Regions from separate parts of the Streptomyces sp. NBC_00094 genome, predicted to be linked through region 1. Evidence: riboswitches for the same ligand, from Rfam matches in the RefSeq annotation. Region 1 holds a riboswitch; each other region holds the start of a gene.

Evidence for each region. Region 1 has a riboswitch for cobalamin ahead of OG580_RS07865 (cobalamin biosynthesis protein). Riboswitches for the same ligand answer to the same signal wherever they lie in the genome.
Region 2: it holds a riboswitch for cobalamin, as region 1 does, so the genes downstream of both, OG580_RS33705 (acyl-CoA thioesterase) here and OG580_RS07865 (cobalamin biosynthesis protein) in region 1, are expected to answer to the same signal.
Region 3: it holds a riboswitch for cobalamin, as region 1 does, so the genes downstream of both, cobN (cobaltochelatase subunit CobN) here and OG580_RS07865 (cobalamin biosynthesis protein) in region 1, are expected to answer to the same signal.
Region 4: it holds a riboswitch for cobalamin, as region 1 does, so the genes downstream of both, OG580_RS24190 (ribonucleoside-diphosphate reductase subunit alpha) here and OG580_RS07865 (cobalamin biosynthesis protein) in region 1, are expected to answer to the same signal.

Annotation. Positions count from the first base shown of each region.
Region 1 is NZ_JAPEMB010000001.1:1,820,204-1,825,556, forward strand. Features, by position in the region: gene OG580_RS07850 (alpha/beta hydrolase) at 1-541, opposite strand, end outside; gene OG580_RS07855 (inorganic phosphate transporter) at 950-2,227, shown strand; gene OG580_RS07860 (hypothetical protein) at 2,240-2,461, shown strand; cobalamin riboswitch at 2,586-2,718, shown strand; gene OG580_RS07865 (cobalamin biosynthesis protein) at 2,752-3,726, shown strand; gene OG580_RS07870 (cobyric acid synthase) at 3,723-5,231, shown strand; gene OG580_RS07875 (putative cobaltochelatase) at 5,323-5,353, shown strand, end outside.
Region 2 is NZ_JAPEMB010000001.1:7,638,671-7,644,023, reverse strand. Features, by position in the region: gene OG580_RS33720 (CPBP family intramembrane glutamic endopeptidase) at 1-536, opposite strand, end outside; gene OG580_RS33715 (hypothetical protein) at 912-1,364, shown strand; gene OG580_RS33710 (DUF2252 domain-containing protein) at 1,537-2,973, shown strand; cobalamin riboswitch at 3,043-3,272, shown strand; gene OG580_RS33705 (acyl-CoA thioesterase) at 3,400-3,828, shown strand; gene OG580_RS33700 (sulfatase) at 3,898-5,301, opposite strand.
Region 3 is NZ_JAPEMB010000001.1:3,904,346-3,909,698, forward strand. Features, by position in the region: gene cobN (cobaltochelatase subunit CobN) at 1-3,385, opposite strand, end outside; cobalamin riboswitch at 3,464-3,613, opposite strand; gene OG580_RS17120 (cobalamin biosynthesis protein CobG) at 3,692-5,038, shown strand; gene OG580_RS17125 (precorrin-8X methylmutase) at 5,035-5,353, shown strand, end outside.
Region 4 is NZ_JAPEMB010000001.1:5,416,045-5,421,397, reverse strand. Features, by position in the region: gene mctP (monocarboxylate uptake permease MctP) at 1-1,580, shown strand, start outside; gene OG580_RS24195 (GNAT family N-acetyltransferase) at 1,664-2,164, shown strand; cobalamin riboswitch at 2,202-2,346, shown strand; gene OG580_RS24190 (ribonucleoside-diphosphate reductase subunit alpha) at 2,478-4,844, shown strand; gene OG580_RS24185 (ribonucleotide-diphosphate reductase subunit beta) at 4,844-5,353, shown strand, end outside.

The DNA of each region.
Region 1 (5,353 bases):
GCCGGCTGAGGAAGGGGACGAGATTGAGGGGGTGCTCCCGGGTGGTGCCGATGCCGTGCAGGGCGATCACCCACGTGGTGCGCGGGCCGGCGACGAGCCAGGCGGGCAGCGGGCCGAGCTCGCCGGGGATCTCGACGTCCTCGTGGGCGAGCCCGAGGGCGGAGACCGGTGTGCCGCGGTGCAGCTGAGGGGTGAGGCGGACGCGGGCGCCGGGGCCGAGGACGCCGAACTCGACGCGTTCGAGGCGGCGGACGACGGTGTCGGCGGTGTGGGGGACCCGTTCGAGTACGGGGCCGAGGACGGCGTGCAGGCCTGGGGCCTCCATCCCGTAGGTACCGGGGCGCAGGGAGGCGAGGCTGCGGGTGAGGGTGATCCGTTCGGGGCCCGTGGCGTGCACGGTGAGTTTGGGGTCTCCGGGCAGGGGTCGTCCGGACGGCGCCCTGAGGGCGACGTCGCTGGCGTACCGGCCGGCCGCTACCGCGACCGCGCCGACACCGATCAGAGTGGTGACGGCCGCTGCCGTCGCTGTAGCCGGGCGCACGCTCCCAGTGTCGGCAGGACCGGGCCGGCCTGCCACCGGGCGGACCCGGCCGGGGGGTGTTCCGCGCGCCTCCCGTGACCTCCTGGGCCCCGTGCCCCTCAGCGTCCCGCACCCCCCTGGGGAGTGACATGGGTCTCCTCGACGGGGTCCCCCGGTCGGATGGTTCGGTCCAGGGGGCGGAACCGGGTGGCGGGGGAGGAACCGGGTCACGTCGCGGATGCCCCGCGATCGCCCGGATTACCCGGGGTTGCGGGGTGACCGCATCGTGGACGGCGTCGCCGTCCGGGCGCTAAGCGGAATCTCTTGACACCGGATGGGGACACCACGTCGCCCGACCCAGTTCACCTTCCGTTCACTCAGGTTGCCTACGTTCGTCGAGCCACTGACGTCAAACGATTGCCTGGGTAAATGGAACACATCACGCTGCTGCTCGCCATTGTGGTCGTGACAGCTCTCGTGTTCGATTTCACGAACGGTTTCCACGACACCGCCAACGCGATGGCCACGACCATCTCGACCGGTGCACTCAAGCCCAAGACGGCGGTGGCCATGTCCGCCGTGCTGAACCTCGTCGGGGCGTTCCTGTCCGTGGAGGTCGCCAAGACGATCTCCGGCGGGATCATCAACGAAGAGGGCATTCGCACAGAAGTGATCTTCGCGGCGCTCGTGGGCGCCATCCTGTGGAACCTGCTGACCTGGCTCCTGGGCCTGCCGTCCAGCTCCTCCCACGCCCTCTTCGGCGGCCTCATCGGCGCCGCGGTCATGTCGGCCGGCTGGTCGGCCGTGAACGGCCCCACCATCGTCACCAAGGTCCTCATCCCCGCCGTCGCCGCGCCGCTCGTCGCCGGTCTCGCCGCGATGCTGGCCACCAGGCTGACGTACAAGATCGGCGCCAACACCGACACGAAGCACACCGCCAAGGGCTACCGGGTCGGCCAGATCGCCTCCGCCGGTCTCGTCTCCCTCGCCCACGGCACCAACGACGCCCAGAAGACGATGGGCATCATCACCCTCGCCCTGGTCACCCAGGGTGTCGTCGCCCCCGGCTCCAACCCGCCCCTCTGGGTCATCGTCGCCGCCGGTGTCGCGATCGCGCTCGGCACCTACCTCGGTGGCTGGCGCATCATCCGCACCATGGGCAAGGGCCTCACCGACCTCCAGCCGCAGCAGGGCTTCGCCGCCCAGACCAGCGCCGCGACGGTCATCCTGGCCTCCTCGCACCTCGGCTTCTCCCTCTCCACCACCCAGTCCTGCTCGGGTGCCGTGATGGGTGCCGGCCTCGGCCGCAAGGGCGGTGTCGTCCGCTGGTCGACCGCCACCCGGATGTTCGTCGCCTGGGGTCTGACCCTGCCCGCCGCGGGCCTGGTCGGCGCCGGTGCCGAGTTCCTCACCAAGCAGGGCCCCTGGGGCATCGCCGCCGTCGCGGTCCTGCTGGTCTCCGGCTCGGCCGTCATCTGGGCGCTGTCCCGCCGCAAGCCGGTCGACCACCACAACGTCACCGACGACGACGACCTCGACGGCGGGTCCGAGCCCGCGGGTGTGGTGACCACCGCCATCGCGGCCGTCACCCCGCCGCCGGCCGCCGGCTCCGTCGCCGCCGTCGCGGACGAGGACCTGAAGACCACCATCCCCTCGCCGGTTCCCACGGACCCGGCCGCTCCCCCGGCCCCCGCCGCAGCGGTGTAAGGAACCAACGACATGAAGATCGACTGGGCAGCTCTCGGCTCCGTCTTCGGAGTCAGCCTCGTGGCGACCGTCGCCCTCGTGGGCCTCTTCACCCTCGGCATCATCGGCCTCTCCAAGCAGGAGCAGGCCGCCGCCCAGGGCGGTTCGGCCACGATGGCCCGGACCGGCGCGTACGCCTGCTTCGCCCTGTGCCTGGCGGCCGTGGCGTACGGCATCTACCTGATCGTCGTCTGACGGTCCCCTCTCTCACGGCGGCCGGGCGGTCCGCACCTTCGGGTGCGGGCCGCCCGGCCGCCGTGTTTGTGGTGCTTCGCACAGTGACCCGTCGCAGGTCAAGGGTGGGTTGACGGGTGTTCGCGGAGCGTGGTGGACTGCCGAGGCCATTACGGCGGCAGCAGAGGAAGTCCGGTGCGAATCCGGCGCGGTCCCGCCACTGTGACCGGATCCGAAGGGTCCGGGAGTCAGGAACTCTCGCCGCCCGTCACGTCGATCCAGGGCGCGGACCCTGAGTGAGGACATGCGCCATGCCCGGCCGCATCAGATCCAGCCGCCTCTCCCGGGACGGGTTCGCGTACGGCGCCGCCCTCGGGCTCGCCGTCGACCAGCTCGTCGGCGACCCCCGCCGCGGACACCCCGTCGCCGTCTTCGGCCGCGCTGCCGCCGCCGTCGAGCAGCGCCTCCACCACGACCACCGCGGCTGGGGCGCCCTGCACACCGCCGTCTGCGTCGGCTCCACCGCCGCCCTCGGCGCGCTCGCCACCCGGGTCGTACGGGACCGGCCGGCCGCCGCCGTGGCGCTGACCGCCGCCTCCGTCTGGGCCGTCGTCGGCGGTACGACCCTGGGGCGGGAGGCCCGCGCGATCGGCGGGGCGCTCGCCGTCGGGGACCTGGAGGTGGCCCGCGAGCGGCTGCCGCACCTGTGCGGGCGCGACCCGCAGTCCCTGGACGGTCCCGCGATGGCCCGCGCGGTCGTCGAGTCCGTCGCCGAGAACACCTCCGACGCCGTGGTCGGCGCCCTCTTCTGGGGCGCCGTCGCGGGCGTGCCGGGCCTCGTCGCCTTCCGGGCCGTCAACACCCTCGACGCGATGGTCGGCCACAAGTCCCCGCGCCACCGCCGCTTCGGCTGGGCCTCGGCCCGGCTCGACGACGTGGCCGGCTGGCCCGGGGCCCGGCTGACGGCCGCCGCCGCGACGCTCGCCGGAGGGAATCCGCGGGGCGCCGTACGGGCCTGGCGGGCGGACGCGGAGAAGCACCCGAGCCCCAACGCGGGGCCCGTCGAGGCCTCCTTCGCGGGCGCTCTCGGCGTACGGCTCGGGGGCACCCTCTCGTACGCCGGGCGGGTCGAGCACCGGCCCGTGCTCAACGGGGAAGGGCGGCCCGTCGAGGTCGCCGACATCGAACGGGCGGTCCGGCTCTCCCGCCGGGTGACCGCGCTGACCCTGGCCGCCTGTGTCGGCGGCCGTCTGATCATCGGTGCCATGAAGCGGAGGAACGCATGAGGGGTGGGGGCCTGCTTGTCGCCGGGACCACGTCCGACGCCGGCAAGAGCGTCGTGACGGCCGGCATCTGCCGCTGGCTGGTCCGCAAGGGCCTGAAGGTGGCGCCGTTCAAGGGGCAGAACATGTCCCTGAACTCCTTCGTGACCCGCGAGGGCGCCGAGATCGGGCGGGCCCAGGCCATGCAGGCGCAGGCCGCCCGGGTCGAGCCGACCGCGCTCATGAACCCGGTGCTACTCAAGCCGGGCAGCGACCGCTCCAGCCAGGTCGTCCTGATGGGCAAGCCGGTGGGCGAGCTCAGCGCCCGGGGCTACCACGGAGGGCGGCAGAAGGAACTCTTCGAGCCGGTGATGGCGTGCCTGGAGGAACTCCGGGGCATGTACGACGCCGTGATCTGCGAGGGGGCGGGCAGTCCGGCCGAGATCAACCTGCGGCGCACGGACATCGTGAACATGGGCATCGCACGGGCCGCGCGGCTGCCCGTCGTGGTGGTCGGGGACATCGACCGGGGCGGGGTCTTCGCGCAGTTCTTCGGGACGACGGCGCTGCTCGCGCCGGAGGACCAGGAGCTGATCGCGGGCTACCTCGTGAACAAGTTCCGGGGTGACGTGACCCTCCTGGAGCCCGGGCTCGACATGCTGCACGGGCTGACCGGGCGCCGGACCTACGGTGTCCTGCCGTACGCGCACGGGCTCGGCATCGACGAGGAGGACGGGCTCCGGGTCTCGCTGCGCGGCACCGTGCGCGAGTCCGTCGTCGCGCCGCCGGTCGGCGCGGACGTGCTGCGGGTCGCCGTCTGCGCCGTACCGCTCATGTCGAACTTCACGGACGTGGACGCGCTGGCCGCCGAGCCGGGCGTCGTCGTCCGGTTCGTGGACCGGCCGGAGGAGCTCGTCGACGCGGACCTCGTCGTCGTGCCGGGCACCCGGGGGACGGTGAAGGCCCTCGCGTGGCTGCGGGAGCGGGGGCTCGCGGACGAGCTCGCGCGGCGCGCGGCCGAGGGGCGGCCGGTGCTCGGGATCTGCGGCGGCTTCCAGGTGCTCGGTGAGCACATCGAGGACGACGTCGAGTCGAAGGCGGGAGCCGTCGCCGGGCTCGGGCTGCTGCCCGTACGGGTGCGGTTCGCGCCCGAGAAGACCCTCGCCCGGCCGGTCGGCGAGGCGCTCGGGGAACGGGTCGAGGGGTACGAGATCCACCACGGCGTCGCCTCGGTGGACGGTGGAGAGCCGTTCCTGGACGGCTGCCGGGTCGGCTCCGTGTGGGGCACGCACTGGCACGGCTCGCTGGAGAGCGACGGGTTCCGCCGGGCGTTCCTGCGGGAGGTCGCGGCGGCGGCGGGGCGGCGGTTCGTGCCGGCCCCGGACACGTCGTTCGGCACGCTGCGGGAAGAGCAGCTGGACCGGCTCGGCGATCTGATCGAGGAGCACGCGGACACGGACGCGCTGCTGCGGCTGATCGAGGAGGGGGCCCCGGCGGGGCTGCCGTTCGTGCCGCCGGGTGCGCCGTGAACGCGCCCGTGGGTGGTTGCCCGCCGTCGGCGGCCTTCGGGCCGGTGGGCCTGATGCAGCAGCGAATCAAACTTGAGGGAGTGACCAACCGATGAGCACCCGGTATCCGTTCACGGCCGTCG
Region 2 (5,353 bases), 5.8 Mb from region 1:
CCCACGACCGCCAGAACGGCAGCGAACGCGGAGTCGCCGAAGACCGTGTTCAGTGCGGGCTTCGCCGTCGCCAGGTCCAGGGACGGCAGCACGTGCCACAGGCCGAACAGCAGGCTCGACACCGTGGTCGCCCACACCGCCCCCCGGGCGCGGTACACCAGCCCGTAGAGCACGCCGCGGAAGGCGATCTCCTCCACCAGGACGGTGCCGACGGGGACTCGTACGAGAACGCGCATCATCAGCTCGCCCCCGCTCATCCCGTCGTACCGTCGATCCTCGAACAACGTCCGTGTGGCCGGCAGCAGAGCACCGACGAGGTAGACGGCGCCGACCAGGCCGATCAGGACCAGGGCCCACCGGGTACCGCGAAGCAGCGTGCCACGCGCCAGGCCGGCGTCCGCCCAGGTACCCCCCGCCCAGCGGAGTACACCGAGGAGCAGAACGCTGACGACGACAGCCGTCACCAGGCCGAACAGGCCGCTCCAGCGGTGCAAGGCCAGGTTGGCGGCGACGAGCACGGCCACCGTGAGTCCCACGGCCGGCCAGGTGCCGATCCGTCCGAGGCGTCGGCCCCGTGGACCATCGCCCCCGGCACGACGACTTCGTCCCTCACGCCGCTCGCACTCGTCGGGGTCGCGGCAGGGCATGAGGGCCTGTCCTTCGGTTCGGCGGCTGGTGCGTCTCGCCCTCCCCTCGATCCACGCTACCGGGCGCCTCCCCCGAGCGCCCGAGCCGCGCGGACGGGCGTCCTCCGTATACGCCCCACGGCCGTTCGGCGGCCGAGCACGCCTGCCCGGCAACTGCGATACTCGGAGCTAGGCACCTTGGACCGGCATGCCTAAGGAGGCGCGCGCGGATCACAACGCCGACGGGATGCCCGGCACCGGATCGAAAGCTGCGAGGTGACTTCCATGAGCCAGCAAACACCGACCGGAGGACACAGGAACACCGGCCCCACGCCGAACAGTGCGCCCCGGTCCGGAGGCGGCGGCGTGGCCCACGGGGGCACGGTGTTCGCCGCGGTGCTGCTGTCCGTCTCGGGCGTCCTGGCCCTCCTCCAGGGCATCGCGGCCATCGCCGAGGACGATGTGTACGCCCGCGTCGGCAACTACGTCTTCGAGTTCGACCTGACGTCCTGGGGCTGGATCCATCTCATCCTCGGGATCGTCATCGTTCTCACCGGAGTGGGCCTGTTCAGCGGCGCGAACTGGGCGAGGGTGGCCGGCATCGGCCTGGCCGGCCTCAGCATGATCGCCAACTTCCTCTGGCTGCCGTACCAGCCGTGGTGGGCGATCACCCTCCTGGCGATCGACGTGTTCATCATCTGGGCGCTGTGCTCCAGCTGGTCGCACACCTCCGACTGACGATCCGACGGCAGCAGGCCCACCGGCATCGACTACTCGGCGCGGCCGACATCGGCGGAGGCCCGCGGAGCCGTCCAGGCGGGCTGGGGCCTGTCCGACTGATCTGCCGGACAGGCCCCAGCCCTGTGCCGGACACCCCGAACGGCCGCAGGGCCAGGCAGGAGAGTCTTCGATGCCCCAGAACCCGACCACGGCGATGCGCGCGGCAGCCCACGCCACACCCGAGGAACGCGCGGCCCTCGGCAAGGAAGCCCGAGGGAGCGTGCCGCGATCGAGTCACGCCGAGTACAAGCCGTTCCCCGAGAGGGCTGATCCCCTGGAGATCCTGGAGGCGCAGTCCGCGGCACGGGTGCCCGAACTCGTACCGATCCGGTACGCCCGAATGACGGAGTCCCCGTTCCGTTTCTACCGGGGGGCCGCCGCGATCATGGCCTCCGACCTGGCCGGCACCCCGCGCTCGGGACTCACGGCCCAGCTGTGCGGAGACGCCCACCTTCTCAACTTCCGCCTGCTCGCCTCGCCTGAACGGCAGTTGATGTTCGACATCAACGACTTCGACGAGACGTTGCCGGGCCCCTGGGAGTGGGACGTCAAGCGGCTGTCGACGAGCTTCGTCATCGCGGCGCGGGCGAACGGCTTCGACGACGCGGAGCGCGCACGCATCGTCCGGCGCACGGTCCGTGCGTACCGCGAGGCGATGATCCGCTTCGCGGGTATGCGCACCATCGACGTCTGGTACGCGAAGATCGACGCGAACCTCCTTGAGTCCCTGCTCGCGGGACGGCTCCACGGAACGAAGCGCGGTCGGAGGAACCTGACCCACGCGATGGCGAAGGCCCGCACCCACGACAGCCTGCAGGCCTTCGACAAGCTCACCGAGACGGTCGACGGCCGACCCAGGATCGCGGCGGATCCCCCGCTGCTCGTCCCGGCCGGCGACCTGCTGCCGGACGTCGAGCGCAGCGCGCTGGAGCGCCAGTTCCGCGGCCTGGTCGAGCGGTACGGCCGCACTCTCGCCTCCGACCGGCGCACGCTCCTGGAGGACTACCGACTGGTGGACGTCGCGCGCAAGGTGGTCGGCGTCGGCAGCGTCGGCACCCGCTGCTGGATCTTCCTCCTGCTCGGCCGGGACGATCAGGACCCGCTCTTCCTCCAGGCCAAGGAGGCGGACACCTCCGTGCTCGCCGCGCACGTCGGCGCGAGCACGTACCGCAACCAGGGCGAGCGAGTGGTCTCGGGCCAGCGGTTGATGCAGGCCACGAGCGACATCTTCCTCGGCTGGGAGCGCGTGGACGGGATCGACGGCAAGAAGCGCGACTTCTACGTCCGCCAGCTGCGCGACTGGAAGGGCATCGCCATGCCCGAGCGGATGGGGCCGAAGGACATGCAGGCGTTCGGGGAACTGTGCGGGGTCACGCTGGCTCGTGCGCACGCGCGATCCGGTGACCGGATCGCGATCGCCGCGTACCTGGGCAGCGGCACCTCGTTCGACCGAGCGATCGCGACCTTCGCGGAGGCGTACGCCGACCAGAACGAGCGTGACCACCAGGCCCTGGTCGACGCGGTGCGCGCGGGCAGGCTGCCCGCGGAGGAACTACCGGCGGACTGACCCCGGAGAGGCCCCCGGTGAGGTGGGCGTCACGTACGAGCGGCGAACGATCCCGCGAAGGCACCGCCTAGGGTGTGAGGTGCAGCTGGTTCGCCCCGTCCGCCAGGCGGGATGCGTCGTAAGAGGGAACCCGGTGGGAATCCGGGACTGCCCCGCAGCGGTGAGCGGGAACGACCGCCGTCATACGCACTGGACCCGAACGGGTCCGGGAAGCGACGGCCAGTAGATGCCCCGTACGTGCCATGCGTACGTCGGCGTGCCCGCGAGTCCGAAGACCTGCCACTGCCCGTGCGCGACGGATGCGCACGGACATCTCGGTGGCCTCGTGGGCGGGTCGGCGGCAGCGGGCACTCTCGTGCCCGCCGTTCCTTCGCGTCCGCGGTACGTCATCGGGCTCGCCCCACACGACTCGCGAAGGAGAGTTCCGTGACCGCGGACATCACCACAGGCACCCGGGCCCACAAGGCGCCAGCCGACTCCCGTGTGACCCTCGCCCACATCATGAGCGAGCACGACACCAACCTGTACGGGACCATCCACGGCGGCGTGGTCATGAAGCTCATCGACGACGCGGCGGCCGCGTCGGCCGGCCGGCACGCGGACGGCCCCGCCGTCACGGTCTCCGTGGACCGGATGACGTTCCTCGCCCCGGCCCGCACGGGCGACCTGCTCACCGTCCACGCCACGCTCGAACGCGCCGGCCGTACCTCCATGACCGTCGCCGTCCAGGTCACCGCCGAACGCTGGAACGTCACCACCAGCCCCGCCACGGAAATGGCCACCGCCCGGCTGAGCTTCGTCGCCATCGACGCCGACGGCCGGCCGCGTCCCGTCCCCGGCCTCCTGGAGACGTAGCCGCACCCGATGGGCGGCGGGCCCCCGTGTCGCGAGGCACGGGGGCCCGCCTGCGGTACCGCGTGCGGGTCAGGACACTCGGTCGGCGGCGAGCCGGGCGGCCAGGGCGGGGACGCCGAGAGCCTGCTCCTGGGCCGGTGTGGCCTGATACAGCTTGTTGGTCAGCTGGTACGGGTCGTCCACCAGGTCGTAGTACTCGCGGAACTTCACCTGGCCGGTGCCGGACACGGTGCCGTTCACGTCGGTCGTCAGGTCGTAGTACTCCGTGTACTGCTTGTCCTTGGCCACGTACGAGGACCAGGTGGGCGCCCCACCGGTGCCGGTGCCCTGCTTCCACCATTCCACCAGCAGGTGGTCACGGCTGTGGGTCGTGAGCAGGGACCGGCCGTCCTGCGGGGCGCTCGGGGTGATGCCGGCCGCGTCGAGGACGGTCGGCGCGATGTCGATGTTGGCGACGATGCGGTCGTCCACCGTTCCCGCGCCCAGCCCGCCGGCCGGCCAGGAGAGGTAGAACGGCACCTCGTGGGCCGGGCGGTAGGGCACCGACTTGGCGGTCCAGCCGTGATCCCCCCAGCCGAAGCCGTTGTCGCCGATGTAGATGACGAGGGTGTCGTCCAGCTGCCCCAGGGCCTGGAGCTTGTCCTTGAACGCCTGCACCGCGTCATCGACGGAGAGCAGGGTGCGCAGCTGCTGGGCGCGGATGGTCCGGCCGTCGGCGAGGGTGCCGGTCGCGTTCCTGATGTAGGCCGGCTTGTCGCTGCGGTCGTTCTCGGGCACGGAGGGGCGGCCGTTCCACTCCGGGACCGGGGTGCCGGCGTACTTCGCCTCGGGGGTGCGGGGGCCGTGGGAGGCGTAGGGCGTGACGTACGCGAACCAGGGCCGGGGGTCGGTGGCGGCCTTGTCGAGGAATTTCAGCGTGCGGTTCTTGACGATGGTGGTGGTGTAGCCGTCGATCGTCTGGACGGCGCCGTCGACGTTCCACTGGGCGTCGACGTATCCGGGCTGGAGGAGGGCGAACTCCTCGAAGTGCGGCGGGTTGTCCGCCAGGGTCCAGGAGTTGAGGTACTTGCCGAACAGGCCGGTGCGGTAGCCCGCCTGCTTGAGGTACTTCTGCACGGTGGTGCTCTGGTCGAGCGCGTGCGAGGCCTTGTTGTTGCGCACGCCGTGGTTGTGGGCGTGACGGCCGGAGAACACGCTGGAGCGCGAGGGCGAGCACAGCGGCGTGGTGACATGGCCGTTGGTGAACCTCACGCCCTGGTCGGCGAGCCAGGCGACGGTCTTGGGCAGGGCCCACTCGGTGTGCTTGGGCTGGTCGTCGGTGACGATCAGCAGGATGTTCGGACGGCCGGCGGCAGCGGCGGGCCCGGCTCCGGCGACCTGCGCGAGGGCGGGTACGGCGGTCGCGGCCGCGACGGCGGCGGCACCGCCGAGAAAGCCTCGTCGGCTCACCGGCGGGCGCTGGTTCTCGCTCATGATGTCCATTCCTCCTGGGGCGTCTGCGCATGGGGGCACGGCGGACGAACGG
Region 3 (5,353 bases), 2.1 Mb from region 1:
GCTCGAACGCGCCCTTGTAGCCGTGGCGGCGCATCGCCTCGATCCAGCGCGGGTTGACCACGCGGGCCCGGAAGACCCGGGAGGTCTCCTCGACCAGCGTGCGGGTGCGGACCGTCTCCGGGCGGGTCGAGTCGCCGATGTACGCCTCGGGGGCCGTGCCCTTCAGCGCGCGGACGGTCGCCACCATGCCGCCGTGGTACTGGAAGTAGTCGTCGGAGTCCGCGATGTCGTGCTCACGGGTGTCCGTGTTCTTCGCGGCGACGGCGATGCGCTTGTACGCGGTCTCCATCTCCTCGCGCGCCGGACGGCCTTCGAGCCCGCGCCCGTACGCGTACCCGCCCCACACCGTGTACACCTCGGCGAGGTCCGCGTCCGTACGCCAGTCGCGGGAGTCGATCAGCTGGAGGATGCCCGCGCCGTACGTCCCCGGCCGCGAGCCGAAGATGCGGGTCGTCGCGCGCCGCTCGTCGCCGTGCTCGGCCAGGTCGGCCTGGGTGTGCGCCCGGACGTAGTTCTCCGAGGCGGGCTCGTCGAGCCCGGCCACCAGGCGTACGGCGTCGTCGAGGAGGCCGATGACGTGCGGGAACGCGTCCCGGAAGAAGCCGGAGATGCGGAGGGTCACGTCCACGCGGGGACGGCCGAGCTCCGCCAGCGGGATCGGCTCCAGGCCGTTCACCCGGCGGGAGGCGTCGTCCCAGAGCGGGCGGACGCCGAGCAGGGCCAGCGCCTCGGCCACGTCGTCGCCGGCGGTCCGCATCGCGCTCGTCCCCCACAGGGAGAGGCCCACGGAGGTCGGCCACTCGCCGTTGTCGGTGCGGTAGCGCTCCAGGAGCGAGTCGGCGAGCGCCTGGCCCGTCTCCCAGGCGAGCCGGGACGGCACGGCCTTCGGGTCGACCGAGTAGAAGTTCCGGCCCGTCGGAAGGACGTTGACCAGGCCGCGGAGCGGGGAGCCGGACGGGCCCGCCGGGACGAAGCCGCCGTTCAGGGCGTGCACGGCGTGGGTCAGCTCGTCGGTGGTGCCGGCGAGCCGCGGCACGACCTGCTCGCAGGCGAAGCGGAGGACCGTCTTCACGGACTCCAGCTGGATCCCGTACGCCGTGCCGCCCATCGGCGGGGCGCCCAGGCCCAGTACGGCGGCGTCCGTGATCGCGTCCACGGACCAGCCGACGGCCTCCATGGCCTCGACCACCCGGCGGGCGCGCTCCTCGATGTCGTCGGTCCTGGCCCGGTCCATGGCCGACTCGTCCAGGCCCAGCGCCTCGCGCAGGCCCGGCAGCGCCTGCGTACCGCCCCAGATCTGCCGGGCGCGCAGGATGGAGAGGACCAGGTTGACCCGGGCCTCGCCCTCCGGCGCCCCGCCGAGGACGTGCAGGCCGTCCCTGATCTGCGCGTCCTTGATCTCGCACAGCCAGCCGTCGACGTGCAGCAGGAAGTCGTCGAAGCCGTCGTCCTCCGGACGGTCCTCGAGTCCCAGGTCGTGGTCGAGCTTGGCGGCCTGGATCAGCGTCCAGATCTGGGCACGGATCGCGGGCAGCTTGCCCGGGTCCATGGACGAGATCTGCGCGTACTCGTCGAGGAGCTGCTCCAGGCGCGCGATGTCGCCGTACGACTCGGCGCGCGCCATCGGCGGCACCAGGTGGTCGACGAGGGTCGCGTGGACGCGCCGCTTGGCCTGCGTGCCCTCGCCCGGGTCGTTGACGAGGAAGGGGTAGATCAGGGGGATGTCACCGAGGGCCGCGTCCGGGCCGCAGGCCGCGGACAGACCGGCGTTCTTGCCGGGCAGCCACTCCAGGTTGCCGTGCTTGCCCAGGTGGACCATGGCGTCGGCGCCGAAGCCGCCGTCCTCGGAGCGGGCGGCGATCCAGCGGTAGGCGGCCAGGTAGTGGTGGGACGGCGGCAGATCGGGGTCGTGGTAGATCGCGATCGGGTTCTCGCCGAAGCCGCGCGGCGGCTGGATGAGGACCAACAGGTTCCCGCGGCGCAGGGCGGCGAGCACGATGTCGCCCTCCGGGTTGCGCGACCGGTCCAGGAACATCTCGCCGGGCGCCGGGCCCCAGTGCTCCTCGACGGACTCACGCAGCTCGGCGGGGAGTTCGGCGTACCAGCGCTTGTAGTCGGCGGCCGGGATGCGGACCGGGTTGCGGGCCAGCTGCTCCTCGGTCAGCCAGTCCTGGTCGTGGCCGCCGGCCTCGATGAGGGCGTAGATCAGCTCGTCGCCGTCGCCGGAGACCAGACCGGGCAGCTCCTCGGCGGGACCGAAGTCGTATCCCTCCGCGATCAGTCGCCGCAGGAGGGAGACGGCGGAGGCGGGCGTGTCCAGACCGACGGCGTTGCCGATGCGGGAGTGCTTCGTCGGGTACGCGGAGAGGACGAGCGCCAGCTTCTTCTCGGCGTTCGGGATGTGACGCAGGCGCGCGTGGCGCACGGCGATCCCGGCGACGCGGGCCGCGCGCTCGGCGTCCGCGACGTACGCGGGCAGGCCGTCCGCGTCGATCTCCTTGAAGGAGAAGGGGACGGTGATGAGCCGGCCGTCGAACTCGGGCACGGCGACCTGGCTCGCCGCGTCCAGCGGCGACAGGCCCTCGTCGTTCTCCTCCCAGTTCGCGCGCGAACCGGTCAGGCACAGCGCCTGCAGGATCGGCACGTCGAGCCCGGCGAGCGCGCCCGCGTCCCAGGCCTCCTCGTCGCCGCCGGCCTGCGCCTCGGCGGGCTTGGTGCCGCCCGCGGCGAGGACGGTCGTGACGATCGCGTCGGCGGTACGGAGCCGGTCGAGCAGCTCGGGCTCGGGGGCCCGCAGGGACGCCACGTACAGCGGGAGCGCCTGCGCGCCGGCGTTCTCGATCGCCGCGCAGAGGGTGTCCACGAAGGCGGTGTTCCCGCTCATGTGGTGGGCGCGGTAGTAGAGCACCGCGATGGTCGGGCCGTCCGTGCGTCCCGGGGTGCGCTCCAGCGGGCCCCAGGTGGGGGCGGCGGCCGGGGCCTCGAAGCCGTGGCCGGTGAGGAGGACCGTGTCGGAGAGGAAGCGGGCCAGCTGCGCCAGGTTGGCGGGGCCGCCGTGCGCGAGGTAGGCGTGCGCCTCGGTGGCGACGCCGACGGGGACGGTCGAGGTCTCCATCAGCTGGGCGTCGGGGGCCTGTTCGCCGCTGAGCACGACGACCGGCTTCCCGGCGGCGCGGATCGCGTCCAGGCCCTCCTCCCAGGAGCGGAGGCCGCCGAGGAGGCGGACGACGACGAGCTCGACGCCGTCGAGGAGGCCGGGCAGTTCGGCGAGGGGCAGCCGGGAGGGGTTGGCGAAGCGGTACTCGACCGGTCCGCCGGCCGAGGCGGCGTTCGCCGCACGGGCGCTGAGCAGGTCGGTGTCGGAGTGCGACAGCAGCAGAAGCATGGCGTGCGCAGGCCCTTCCTCGGGGTTGTCCGCGCCCCGGGTGGTCGTGTGGGTTGGGGCCTCCCCTGCTCGAGCGAAGCCGAGAGCTTGGGGAAGGGAGTTCCTGACTCACCGGTCCCGGGATCGTGCTTGCGCACAGCCCGGGGCGGCTCACAGTGGCGGGACCGCGCCGGATTCTCACCGGGCTTCCTCCCCGGGGTCCTGGGACCCCATGCCGATCTGCATCCTAGATCGTGCCGTCGCGGGGCGGGGCGGGCCGTCGAGTCGGCCGGATCACACCCGGTGGTGGGCCGGTTCCCCGTGGGTATGCTCGCCGCCATGCCGCCCACCCCACCCACGACGCCCGAACGGGACGAAGCTCGCATTCGGGACCGTGGCGACGCCTGCCCCGGGGCGCTGCGCCTGCACGCCGCCGACGACGGCCGACTGGCCCGACTCCGGCTGCCCGCAGGGCGCCTGACGGCTCGCCAGGTCGAGACGCTGGCGTACGCGGCGGAGTCCCTCGGCGACGGGCGGATCAGCCTCACCTCCCGGGGGAACGCCGAGCTGCGCGGCCTCACCGAGGGCTGCGGCACGGAGCTCGCCGCGCTCCTCACGGAAGCGGGCCTGCTGCCCTCCCCCACGCACGAACGCGTCCGCAACATCGTGGTCTCGCCCGCCGCCGGCCTCGACGGACTCGGCGGCCCCGAGGTCCAGTTGTGGGCCCGTGACCTGGACGGCCTGCTGTGCGCCGAGCCCTGGGCGGCGGCGCTTTCCGGCCGATTCCTCTTCGTCCTCGACGACGGGCGCGGAGACGTGGCGGGACTCGGCGGAGATGTGACCTTGGTCGCAGTGGAGCCGGGTTCCGCGCTCCTGCACGTCGGCGGGCAGGCCTTCCGGGTCGGCGGGGACGACGCGCCCCCGGCCGCGCTCGCCGCCGCCGGAGCCTTCCTGGCCGCCGCCGGCGAGGCCGGGAACGGGGCCTGGCGGATGCGGGAACTGCCGGAGGGGTGCGCCCCGGACGTGGCGGGCGCGCTCGCCCGCGCGGGGATCGCGGCGGAGCCCGTACCGGACCGGGAACTTCCCGAGGGCACGCCCCTCACTCCCGGGCCCCTCGCCCCCGGGCCCCTCACTCCCACGCCCCCCGGCCCGATCGGCCCCGCCTCCCTCACCCCCGGCCCGATCGGCCCCGCCTCCCTCTACGTTCTGGCCCCCCTCGGCCGTCTCACCGCCGCCCAACTGCGCGCGCTGCTGCCCGCCGAGGAGGTACGGCTCACGCCGTGGCGCGGAGCGGTGGTCGTCGGGGCGACGGGCGAGGACCGGCTCGCCGCCCTCGCCTCGTACGGGCTGATCACCCGCCCCGACTCCCCCTGGGCGGGCGTCAGCGCCTGCACGGGGCGGCCCGGCTGCGCCAAGTCCCTCGCGGACGTCCGCGCCGACGCGACCCCGGGGCGGCCCGGCCCCACCGGGCACCCCGCCGCCCCCGCGCACCCCGCCCCCGCAGGCCTCCCCGTCCACTACTCCGGGTGCGAACGCCGCTGCGGCCATCCGCACGGCACCTGGGTCGACGTCGTCGCCACCGCCGACGACGCCTACCTGGTGGACGGCGCCCCCACCCCCCGTACCGCCCTGCCCGACGCAGTGACCACGGCCCGCACCACGACGACGAGATGAGCGAGAGCACCAGGATGTTCGACTACGAGAAGGACGGGGCGGAGATCTACCGCCGGTCCTTTGCCACGATCCGCGCCGAGGCGGAGCTCGCGGGCCTGCCCGCCGACGTCGCCCAGGTGGCGGTCCGGATGATCCACGCCTGCGGCATGACCGACCTCGTCCAGGACATCGCGTACTCCCCCCAGGTCGTCGCGAAAGCCCGCGAGGCCCTGAACGCCGGAGCCCCGATCCTCTGCGACGCCCAGATGGTCGCCAGCGGCGTCACCCGCAAGCGGCTGCCCGCCGACAACGAGGTGATCTGCATGCTCTCCGACC
Region 4 (5,353 bases), 3.6 Mb from region 1:
TCTTCCTGGGCGTCACGGTCATGGGCTTCCTGGCCTCGCGCTGGCGCAAGGCCGAGAACGAGAACAGCCTCGACGAATGGGGCCTGGGCGGCCGGTCGTTCGGCACCTGGGTGACCTGGTTCCTGCTCGGCGGCGACCTCTACACGGCCTACACCTTCGTGGCCGTTCCCGCGGCCATCTACGCGGCGGGCGCGGCCGGCTTCTTCGCCGTCCCGTACACGATCCTGGTCTACCCGCTGATCTTCACCTTCCTGCCGCGCCTCTGGTCGGTCTCGCACAAGCACGGATACGTCACCACCTCCGACTTCGTGCGCGGCCGCTTCGGCTCCAAGGGCCTGTCGCTCGCGGTGGCGGTCACCGGCATCCTCGCCACCATGCCGTACATCGCGCTCCAGCTCGTCGGCATCCAGGCCGTCCTGGACGTGATGGGCGTCGGCGGCGGCGAGACCACCCACTGGTTCATCAAGGACCTGCCGCTGCTCATCGCCTTCGGCGTCCTCGCGGCGTACACGTACTCCTCGGGGCTGCGCGCGCCCGCGCTCATCGCCTTCGTCAAGGACACCCTGATCTACATCGTCATCGCCGTGGCGATCATCTACATCCCGATCAAGCTCGGCGGCTTCGACGAGATCTTCGCCAAGGCCGGCGAGGCCTACGCGCAGACCAACCCGGCGACCGGCAAGCCGCGCGGCACGCTGGTCCCCGGCGAGGCGGGCCAGTGGACGTACGCGACGCTGGCGCTCGGCTCGGCGCTCGCGCTCTTCATGTACCCGCACTCGATCACGGCGACGCTGTCCTCGCGCAGCCGTGAGGTGATCCGCCGCAACACCACGATCCTGCCGCTGTACTCGCTGATGCTGGGCCTGCTCGCGCTGCTCGGCTTCATGGCGATCGCCGCCGGGATCCAGGTCAAGAACGGCCAGCTCGCCATCCCGCAGCTCTTCGAGACCATGTTCCCGGACTGGTTCGCGGGCGTCGCCTTCGCCGCGATCGGCATCGGCGCGCTCGTCCCGGCCGCGATCATGTCGATCGCCGCGGCCAACCTCTTCACCCGCAACATCTACAAGGACTTCATCAAGCCCGACGCGACCCCGGCCCAGGAGACCAAGGTCTCCAAGCTCGTCTCGCTGCTGGTGAAGGTCGGCGCGCTCGCCTTCGTCCTCACCATGGACAAGACGGTCGCGATCAACTTCCAGCTGCTCGGCGGCATCTGGATCCTCCAGACCTTCCCGGCGCTGGTCGGCGGCCTCTTCACCCGCTGGTTCCACCGCTGGGCGCTGCTCGCCGGCTGGGCCGTCGGCATGGTCTACGGCACGGTCGCCGCGTACGGCGTCGCCAGCCCGACGCAGAAGCACTTCGGCGGATCCTCCGCCGAGATCCCGGGTATCGGCGAGATCGGCTACATCGGCCTCACCGCCTTCGTCCTCAACCTCGTCGTCACGGTCGTCCTGACCTTCGTCCTCAAGGCCGTCAAGGCCCCCGAGGGCGTCGACGAGACCTCCCCCGAGGACTACACGGCCGACGCGGGCGACGCTCCGGCCCGCAAGGAGGCCCCGAAGGTCGACGCCGGAGTGCACTGACCGTACGACCTGCAGGAAGGGGCCCGGGATCTCCGACAGGAAATCCCGGGCCCCTTTCCCGTGCCCCGAGGCAGACTGCTCCCATGGACTTCACGATCAGGGCGGTACGGCCCGAGGAGTACGAGGAGCTCGGCGAACTCACCGGGCTGACCTACCTGAACGACGGGCTGCTGCTGCACGGGGCCGACGACTTCTACCTGGACGTGCTCCGGGACACGGCCCGGCGGGCCCGCGAGGCCGAGGTGCTCGTCGCCGTCGACGCGGAGGACGGGATCATCGGCGGGGTGACCTTCGCCCCCGGCGCCACCACCTGGGCGGACATCGCCGTCGCCGGCGAGGCCGAGTTCCGGATGCTGGTGGTCTCCCCGAAGGCCCGCGGCAGGGGCGTCGGAGAGGCGCTCGTACGCTTCTGCGCGGACCGGGCGCGGGCTCTGCCGGGCTGCGCGCGGCTCGTGCTCTCCACGGACCCGAAGATGGTCGCGGCGCACCGGATCTACGAGCGGATGGGCTTCGTGCGCACCCCCGAGCGGGACTGGGATCCGGTTCCCGGGCACAGTCTGCGGACGTACGCCCTGGAGTTCTGACCCACGGGACGACACAACATGTGGGGGGTGCGATGAGCGGCGCCCCCCACATGTATGCTCGACCTCGCTGTCGACGCAGGGAAATCCGGCGCGAATCCGGAACTGTCCCGCAACGGTGTGCTTCGTACCCATACGCGCGTACGAGGTGAGTCCGAGGACCTGCCGACAGCGCGCCCGGTCCGTCCGTTCCGGGTGTCACTGACGTCCGGGCCTCGCGGAGTGGGCCGGTGGACGCGGCGCGTCCGGCGTACGGACGGCCGCCTGCCCGCCTTCCCCCGCCGCGGCCCCGAGCCGAGCGAGGGAGAGCCCCCACGTGACCATCGCGCCCGCCGATCCGGCCACGGCGATCGAGAGCGACGGACCCGGCACCGTGCTGCTGCGGACCCTGACCGATCTCACCGCCGACCTCCCCGACACCGACCCCGGCAAGGTCGCCGCCGCCGCCCTCCGCGGCCGCAGCGCCACGGCGGACGAGGCGGAACTGCGCGAGCTGGCCACCGAGGCGGCCGCGGGGCTCATCTCCGAGGACCCGGCCTACTCCCGGCTCGCGGCCCGGCTCCTGACGATCACGATCGCCGACGAGGCGGCCGGCCAGGGCGCGGTCTCCTTCTCGGCCTCCGTGGCCGTCGGCCACCGCGAGGGCCTGATCGCCGACCGCACCGCCGACTTCGTGGCGCTGCACGCGGACCGGCTCGACGCGACCGTCGACGGCGCCGCCGACGACCGCTTCGGCTACTTCGGTCTGCGCACCCTCTTCTCGCGCTACCTGCTGCGTCACCCGATCACCCGCAAGGTGATCGAGACCCCGCAGCACTTCATGCTGCGCGTGGCCTGCGGCCTGGCCGAGGACGAGAGCGTCCGCGCGCTCGACGAGGTCGGCGCGCTGTACGGCCTGATGAGCCGTCTGGACTACCTGCCGTCCTCCCCCACGCTGTTCAACTCCGGCACCCGCCACCCGCAGATGTCCTCCTGCTACCTCCTCGACTCCCCGCAGGACGAGCTGGACTCCATCTACGACCGCTACCACCAGGTCGCGCGCCTCTCCAAGCACGCCGGCGGCATCGGGCTCTCCTACTCCCGCATCCGCGCGCGCGGTTCGCTGATCCGGGGCACCAACGGGCACTCCAACGGCATCGTCCCGTTCCTCAAGACCCTCGACGCCTCCGTCGCCGCCGTGAACCAGGGCGGCCGACGCAAGGGCGCCGCCGCCGTCTACCTGGAGACCTGGCACGCGGACATCGAGGAGTTCCTGGAGCTCCGCGACAACACGGGCGAGGACCAGCGCCGTACGCACAACCTCAACCTGGCGCACTGGATCCCGGACGAGTTCATGCGCCGGGTCAACGCCGACGCCAAGTGGTCGCTCTTCTCCCCGGCGGACGTGCCCGAGCTCGTCGACCTGTGGGGCGAGGAGTTCGACGCGGCCTACCGCGCCGCCGAGGCCAAGGGCCTGGCCCGCAAGACGATGCCGGCCCGCGACCTCTACGGCCGGATGATGCGGACCCTGGCCCAGACCGGCAACGGCTGGATGACCTTCAAGGACGCCTCGAACCGGACGGCCAACCAGACCGCCGAGCCCGGCACGGTCGTCCACTCCTCGAACCTGTGCACCGAGATCATCGAGGTCACGAACGACGGCGAGACGGCCGTCTGCAACCTCGGTTCGGTGAACCTGGGTTCGTTCGTGGTCGGCGGGGACATCGACTGGGAGCGGCTCGACGCGACCGTCCGTACGGCCGTCACCTTCCTCGACCGGGTCGTCGACATCAACTTCTACCCGACCGAGCAGGCCGGGCGTTCCAACGCCCGCTGGCGGCCGGTGGGCCTGGGCGCGATGGGCCTCCAGGACGTCTTCTTCCAGCTGAAGCTGCCCTTCGACTCCCCCGAGGCGCGCGCGCTGTCCACCCGTATCGCGGAGCGGATCATGCTCGCCGCGTACGAGGCCTCCGCCGACCTCGCCGAGCGCAGCGGCCCGCTCCCGGCCTGGGAGAAGACCCGTACGGCCCGCGGTGTCCTGCACCCGGACCACTACGACGTCGAGCTGAACTGGCCGGAGCGCTGGGCGGCCCTGCGCGAGCGGATCGCCGCGGTCGGCATGCGCAACAGCCTGCTCCTGGCGATCGCGCCGACGGCGACCATCGCCTCGATCGCCGGCGTCTACGAGTGCATCGAGCCGCAGGTCTCCAACCTCTTCAAGCGCGAGACGCTGTCGGGCGAGTTCCTCCAGGTCAACTCGTACCTGGTCGACGAGCTGAAGCGGCTCGGCGTGTGGGACGCCCAGACCCGGGACGCGCTGCGCGACGCCAGCGGCTCGGTGGCGGGCTTCACCTGGATCCCGGCCGAGGTGCGCGAGCTGTACCGCACGGCGTGGGAGATCCCGCAGCGCGGTCTGATCGACATGGCCGCCGCCCGCACCCCGTTCCTGGACCAGTCGCAGTCCCTGAACCTGTTCCTGGAGACGCCGACGATCGGCAAGCTGTCGTCGATGTACGCGTACGCCTGGAAGCAGGGTCTGAAGACGACGTACTACCTGCGCTCCCGCCCGGCGACCCGGATCGCCCGCGCCGCGCAGGCGTCGACCGCGGCCGCCGCTCCCATCCCCCTCCAGCAGGCGACCCCCGACGCGGACGCCCTCGCCTGCTCTCTCGAGAACCCCGAGTCCTGCGAGGCCTGCCAGTAATGTCCAGCGACAACAAGAACCTGCTCGACCCGGGCTTCGAACTGACCCTCCGTCCGATGCGCTACCCGGACTTCTACGAGCGCTACCGGGACGCCATCAAGAACACGTGGACGGTGGAGGAGGTCGACCTCCACTCGGACGTCGCCGACCTCGCCAAGCTCACCCCCGGTGAGCAGCACATGATCGGCCGTCTGGTCGCGTTCTTCGCGACGGGCGACTCGATCGTCTCGAACAACCTGGTCCTGACGCTCTACAAGCACATCAACTCCCCGGAGGCGCGCCTGTACCTGTCGCGCCAGCTGTTCGAGGAGGCCGTGCACGTCCAGTTCTATCTGACGCTGCTCGACACCTACCTGCCCGACCCGGACGACCGCGCCGCCGCGTTCGACGCGGTCGAGGAGATCCCTTCCATCCGCGAGAAGGCGCAGTTCTGCTTCCGCTGGATGGACTCGGTGGAGAAGATCGACCGCCTGGAGACCCAGGCCGACCGTCGTCGCTTCCTGCTGAAC